DNA from 2 places in the Streptomyces sp. NPDC045998 genome. Region 1 is predicted to be linked to the other one. Evidence: predicted binding sites of a transcription regulator. Region 1 holds the regulator's gene; the other holds the start of a gene.
The links. Region 1 encodes HspR, which represses chaperone genes until heat shock. Its sites were predicted from a motif close to TTGAGNNNNNNNNNCTCAA; they were not measured.
Positions count from the first base shown of each region.

Region 1 (3,402 bases):
CCCCAGCCGGGCGCGGCGCCCAAGGAGGCCGACGCGGCCAAGGACGCCGACAAGGACGCCGCCAAGGGGTCCGGCCCGGAGTCCGCACAGGAGAACAAGTCCGCCGACGAGGAGAGCGGTGGCCCCGAGGAGGGCTGACGCCATGATCGTCCGAGAGGAGGGACGTCGATGAGCACGAAGGACTTCGTCGAGAAGGACTACTACAAGGTTCTCGGCGTCCCCAAGGACGCCACCGAGGCGGAGATCAAGAAGGCGTACCGGAAGCTCGCCCGCGAGTTCCACCCGGACGCCAACAAGGGCGACGCCGCCGCCGAGGCCCGCTTCAAGGAGATCTCCGAGGCGAACGACGTCCTCGGCGACCCGAAGAAGCGCAAGGAGTACGACGAGGCACGCGCCCTCTTCGGCAACGGCGGCTTCCGGGCCGGCCCCGGCGGCGCCGGCACCTTCAACTTCGACCTGGGCGACCTCTTCGGCGGCGCCCAGGGCGGGGGCGGCGGTGCCGGCGGCTTCGGCGGCGGGCTCGGGGACGTCTTCGGCGGGCTGTTCGGCGGCGGCGGCCGGCCCGGCGCCGGCGCGCGGACGCAGCCGCGCCGGGGCCAGGACATCGAGACCGAGGTGACGCTGAGCTTCACCGAGGCGGTGGAGGGGGCCACGGTCCCGCTGCGGATGTCCAGCCAGCAGCCCTGCAAGGCCTGCTCGGGCACCGGCGACAAGAACGGCACCCCGCGTGTCTGCCCCACCTGCGTCGGCACCGGCCAGGTGTCGCGCGGCACGGGCGGCGGCTTCTCGCTCACCGATCCCTGCCGGGACTGCAAGGGCCGCGGCCTGATCGCGGAGAGCCCCTGCGAGGTCTGCCACGGCAGCGGCCGCGCCAAGTCCTCGCGCACCATGCAGGTCCGCATCCCGGCGGGCGTCGCCGACGGGCAGCGGATCCGGCTGCGCGGCAAGGGCGCGCCCGGCGAGCGGGGCGGCCCGGCCGGCGACCTGTACGTGGCGGTGCATGTGGACGCCCACCCGGTCTTCGGCCGCAAGGGCGACAACCTCACCGTCACGGTGCCGGTCTCGTACGACGAGGCGGCGCTCGGCGGCGAGATCAAGGTCCCGACCCTCGGCGGGCCGCCGGTCACGCTGAAGATCCCGGCCGGTACGCCGAACGGCCGTACGATGCGCGCCCGGGGCAAGGGCGCGGTGCGCAAGGACGGTACGCGCGGGGACCTGCTCGTCACCGTCGAGGTGGCGGTGCCCAAGGACCTCAACGACAAGGCGCGCGAGGCCCTGGAGTCGTACCGTCAGGCGATGGCGGGTGAGGATCCGCGAGCTGAGCTGTTCCAGGCCGCGAAGGGGGCTTGAGATGGACGGACGTCGACGCAATCCGTACGAGCTGACCGATGACACCCCGGTCTACGTCATCTCGGTGGCGGCCCAGCTGAGCGGGCTGCACCCGCAGACGCTGCGGCAGTACGACCGGCTCGGGCTGGTCTCGCCGGACCGTACGGCGGGCCGTGGCCGGCGCTACTCCGCCCGCGACATCGAGCTGCTCCGCCAGGTGCAGCAGCTGTCGCAGGACGAGGGCATCAACCTGGCCGGCATCAAGCGGATCATCGAGCTGGAGAACCAGGTCGCCGCGCTCCAGTCCCGGATCGCCGAGCTCAGCGCGGCGGTCGAGGGCGCGGCGGCGGCGATGCGCCAGCGCGAGGCCCAGGTGCACGCCTCCTACCGGCGCGACCTCGTGCCGTACCAGGACGTGCAGCAGGCGAGCGCGCTGGTGGTGTGGCGTCCGGCCGCCAAGCGCGGCGAGCAGTAACAGAGGCGAGCGGTAACAGAGGCGAGCGGCAACAGCCTTTCTCAGGGGCCCCCTTCGGTGTACGGAGGGGGCCTTTAGGCTGTCCGGATGCGTACCCGAAGATGCCTTCCGGCGGCGGTCCTGGTGGCCCTGGCGGCCCTGCTGCCGGCCTGTGACGACGAGAAGGGTGCGGCACCCCTGCCGGTCCGTACGACGGCGTCTCCGGCGCCCTCGGTGCCCCGGCCGGCCCCGCTGCCGGACCGGCCGCCGTCCGCGGCGCCCGAGGCGGCCGCCCCGTGCCCGGAGTCCGGCGTACGGGTCTCCGCGGGGATCGTGAGCGCCGCCATGGGGGTGCGGGGCATGGGGGTGACGCTGCTCAACTGCGGTACAAAGCCGTTCGAGGTGAGCGGTTACCCCGCGCTCGAAGTCCTCGACGCGCAGCGGGAGAAGCTCGACGTCACCGTACGGCTCGGCTCGAACCTGGACACCCGGGCGCGGCCCTCGGTGTTCGTGCTGCGGCCCGGTGAGCGGGCCGAGGCGTCGGTGATGTGGCGCAACACGGTGACCCGTACGGACGTCGTGGCGACGAACGGCGCGTACCTGCGGGTGACGCCCGCACCCGGCGTCGCGCCGCAGACCGTCGCGCCGGGCGACGGCGGCCCGCTGGACCTCGGCAACACCGACGCGATCGAGACCACCGCGTGGGCGAGGCCCGCCGGCTGACCGGTCACCGGCCGGCCACGGGTCGACCGCCCGTCAGTCGCCGTGCTCCAGGATGCCCGACTGGGCGATGAGGTAGCCGAGTTGCGCCCGGCTGCCGCTGCCGAGCGCGGACGCCAGTTTGGCGATGTGCGCCCGGCAGGTGCGTACGTTCATGCCGAGGCGCCGCGAGATCGCCTCGTCCACGTGCCCCTCGACCAGCAGTTTGGCGATGGAGCGCTGGACGCCGCTGATGCCGTGGGGATGCGGCTCGTAGGTGACGGGCTTCTCCAGGGGGATGGCCTGGAGCCAGAACTGCTCGAAGACGCCGACCAGGTACTCCACCAGGCCCGGGTGGCGCAGCTCCAGGGCGACCTGGCGGTCCCGGCTGGCGGGCACGAAGGCGACCTTGCGGTCCACGATGATGAGCCGGTCGATGATCTCCTCCAGCGTGCGCACCTCCACCTCGGACCCGATGCGCTCCAGGTAGGCCAGGGTGATGGGCTGGTGGCGCGCCGTGTGCTGGTAGAGGGTCCGCATCTTGATGCCCCGGCCCAGGAGCGGCCGTACCCGGCGCAGCGCCTCGCCGAAGGTCTGGGCGCTGCGGCCGCTGCCGGGCTGTACGGTCAGCAGCTCCACCGAGCAGTCGGCGACGGCGCGGTCCAGGCTGGCGTTGATGCGCTTCAGCCCTTCCAGCACGCTGATGGCGTGGGTGGTCGACGGCATCTGGGCGCTGACGGCCATGAATGGCTCGAAAGCGTCGGCGAGGGCGACGGTGAGCCGTCTGCGCTCCTGTATCTCCTTCTCTATCGGGAGTATCAGGTGGGCCAGCGCCGTGGACGGCGGCACGGGCCGCAGCCACTGCGCGTCGTCGGGGTCCGGTCGCAGCAGGTCCAGGTCGAGGAGACACGGGGCCGGCG
Region 1 covers NZ_JBWKLJ010000004.1:217,635-221,036, reverse strand. Annotated here, with positions in the region: gene grpE (nucleotide exchange factor GrpE) at 1-138, shown strand, start outside; gene dnaJ (molecular chaperone DnaJ) at 169-1,350, shown strand; gene AC07FJ_RS14045 (heat shock protein transcriptional repressor HspR) at 1,352-1,804, shown strand; gene AC07FJ_RS14040 (DUF4232 domain-containing protein) at 1,892-2,506, shown strand; gene AC07FJ_RS14035 (helix-turn-helix transcriptional regulator) at 2,540-3,402, opposite strand, start outside.

Region 2 (3,402 bases), on a different contig from region 1:
CCGCCTCGATGCCCGCCCGCTCCAGCTGGCGCGGGAGCAGGTGGTCACGGGCGATGACGATCTTCTCGTCCTCGGTGTAGCCGTCGAGGCGGACGATCTCCATGCGGTCGGCCAGCGCCTCCGGGATGGCCTCCAGGACGTTGGCCGTGGCCAGGAAGACGACGTCGCTCAGGTCGAGCTCCACCTCCAGGTAGTGGTCGCGGAACGTGTGGTTCTGGGCCGGGTCCAGCACCTCCAGCAGCGCCGCCGCCGGGTCGCCGCGGAAGTCGGAGCCCACCTTGTCGATCTCGTCGAGCAGCACCACCGGGTTCATGGACCCGGCCTCCTTGACGGCCCGTACGATCCGGCCCGGCAGCGCGCCCACGTACGTACGCCGGTGGCCGCGGATCTCCGCCTCGTCGCGTACGCCGCCGAGGGCGACGCGCACGAACTTCCGGCCCATCGCGTGGGCGACGGACTCGCCCAGCGAGGTCTTTCCGACGCCCGGCGGCCCCACCAGCGCCAGCACCGCGCCCCCGCGCCGCCCGCCCACGACGCCCATGCCGCGGTCGGTGCGCCGCTTGCGCACCGCGAGGTACTCGGTGATCCGCTCCTTCACGTCCTCCAGGCCCGCGTGCTCGGCGTCCAGCGTCTCCTTGGCGCCCTTGATGTCGTACCGGTCCTCGGTGCGTTCGTTCCACGGCATCTCGAGGACCGTGTCCAGCCAGGTGCGGATCCAGGAGCCCTCGGGCGACTGGTCCGAGGACCGCTCCAGCTTGGCGACCTCCTTCAGCGCCGCCTCGCGCACCTTCTCGGGGAGGTCGGCGGCCTCGACCCGGGTCCGGTAGTCGTCGGCCTCGTCGCCGTCCCCGGAGTCGCCGTTGAGCTCGCGCAGCTCCTTGCGTACGGCTTCGAGCTGACGGCGCAGCAGGAACTCGCGCTGCTGCTTGTCGACGCCCTCCTGGACGTCCTTCGCGATGGACTCGGCGACGTCCTGCTCGGCGAGGTGCTCGCGCAGCTGCTCGGTGGCGAGCCTCAACCGGGCGACCGGGTCCTCGGTCTCCAGCAGCTCCACCTTCTGAGCGGTGGTCAGGAAGGGCGAGTAGCCGGAGTTGTCCGCGAGGGCGGACACGCCGTCGATCTGCTGGACGCGGTCCACGACCTGCCAGGCGCCGCGCTTCTTCAGCCAGCTGGTGGCGAGGGCCTTGTACTCCTTGACGAGCTCGGTGACCGCGCCGGGCAGCGGATCCGGGACCTTCTCCTCGACCTGCGCGCCCTCGACCCACAGGGCGGCGCCCGGCCCGGTCGTGCCGGCGCCGATCTTGACCCGGTGCCGGCCGCGGATGAGCGCGCCGGGGTCGCCGTCGGAGAGCCGGCCCACCTGCTCGACCGTGCCCAGGACGCCGATACCGGCGTACGTGCCGTCGATGCGCGGCACCAGCAGCACCTTCGGCTTGCCCTTGGCGTCCCCCTCGGTCCGGGCCGCGGCCTGGGCGGCCTCGACGGCGGCGCGCACCTCGCTGTCGGTGAGGTCCAGGGGCACCACCATGCCCGGCAGGACGACCTCGTCATCGAGCGGCAGCACGGGCAGGGTGAGCGGTGTGGACGACGAAGCCATGATCTCCCCTTCGGCAGTCAAGTTGAGCTGTACCCACTCAATGCTTGCCAGCCGCCGAGTGTTCCCCGGTTCGCGTTCGCTGTCAGCGATCATCTGCGCGACGTCGCCGGAGCCCGCGGTTGTCAGAGGCGCCTGCCACCATGCGCGGACACCACCACACCGGGGAGAGCCGCATGGGCACCTGGGGCACCGGACCCTTCGACAGCGACACCGCCGCGGACTTCGCCGACGACCTCGACGAGGCGGCGGAGGGCGAGCGCGAGGGCCTGATCCGCGGCGCCCTCCTCCGCGCCGCCGACACCACCGGCCAACTGGACGCCGACGTGGCCGACACGGCCGTCGCCGCGGCCGCCCTGGTCGCCGCGCAGTGCCCCGGCGGAGAACCCGCCCACCCGGTCTACGGCCCGGAGGAACCCCTCCCCGACCTCACACCGCTGCGCGGCCTCGCCCTCGAAGCCCTGGACCGGGTCGTGACGGAGCCGTCCGAGCTGCTGGAGCTCTGGGCAGGGCGGGACGGCGCGCCCTGGCGCAGGTGCGTCGAGCGCATGCGGAACACGCTCCTCCCGCCACCGCCCGGCGAGCAGCTCGCCTTGTCAGTGGTCCCGCCTAGCATCCGCCCATGAGCATGATGGGAACATACGTCCGACTGTCCCCCGCCGAGCTGGAGCGCGCCCTCGGCGACCCCGCCTGGGCGAGGGAGTTCGTCGACGAACTGCTCAACGCGGAACCGGGCGACGCGCGGCGCCACAGCACCGACAAGGCGTGGGACGCCGTCCGCTTCCTCACGCGGCGTGCCGGCTTCCCCGTCGACGTCGTGCACGGCGAGCAGTCGGTGCCGTGGGACGAGGACTGGGGGTACGGGCCGCCCCGCTATCTGACTCCGGACCAGGTCCGGACGGCCGCCGAGGTCCTGGCGGCGACGGAGGGCGACCGCCTGACGGCCGGTGTCGGCCCGGCGGACCTGGCGCGGGAGCAGGTCTACCCGGCCATGATCTGGGAGCGCGGCGAGCCCCTGGACAACGTGGTCCTGCACTACGAGGCGCTGCGGCCCTTCTTCCGCGAGGCGGCGGAGGCGGGTGACGCGGTGCTGGTCTGGATCTCGTAAGGGCCGTGACACGGGTACGGCCCGGGGCGCGGGCGCCGCGCGGGGAAGCGCGGCCGCCACGCCCCGGGCCGGGAGGCCGGGAGGCCAGGCTCAGACGTCCTCGTAGAAGACGTACTCGTGACGGCTTGTGCACCATTGTCACACTGTTGCGCATCTGGCCACGTCATCGGCGCCAGCACCCGCCCCCACCAGGGGTTTCGTCAGAATCGGGGCCCCGGCCGCGCCGGCCCGCGTCGGGCCGCCCGCCGCACCAGGGGCCATCCGCCGACGCCGACCAACAGCGCCAGGGGGTGGCCCCAGTTGGTGAGGGGGTCCTCGAGCGCCAGCAGGTCGTGGAGCAGCATCACGGACACCCACGCCAGCACGACGGCGCGCGCCACCGGGGTCAGCAGTCCGGCCAGCGCGCCGACGCTCGCCATCAGGCCGAAGCTGATGCCGTAGTCGAGGCGGTGCAGGGACGTGTGGGGCAGATGGCCCGCCAGGACCGACAGCGCCACCGGGATCTCGGTGGCCAGCGTCGCCACCACGTGCCCCACCAGGAACACGGCGGCGGCCCGCCAGGCCCCGATGCGGCGCTCCAGCGCGGTGAGCACGAAGACGAAGCCGATGGCGTACGGCGAGAAGAGCCCGCCCGCGACCCACAGCGCGCTCGCGGCCAGCACGAGCAGCGGCGTCCGGGAGAGGTGGGCGACGTCCGTGC
Region 2 covers NZ_JBWKLJ010000003.1:510,250-513,651, forward strand. Annotated here, with positions in the region: gene lon (endopeptidase La) at 1-1,597, opposite strand, end outside; gene AC07FJ_RS11235 (DUF4259 domain-containing protein) at 1,771-2,220, shown strand; gene AC07FJ_RS11240 (YfbM family protein) at 2,217-2,702, shown strand; gene AC07FJ_RS11245 (rhomboid-like protein) at 2,903-3,402, opposite strand, start outside.
Region 2: the regulator HspR is predicted to act here: its motif matches at 1,620-1,638, upstream of lon (endopeptidase La).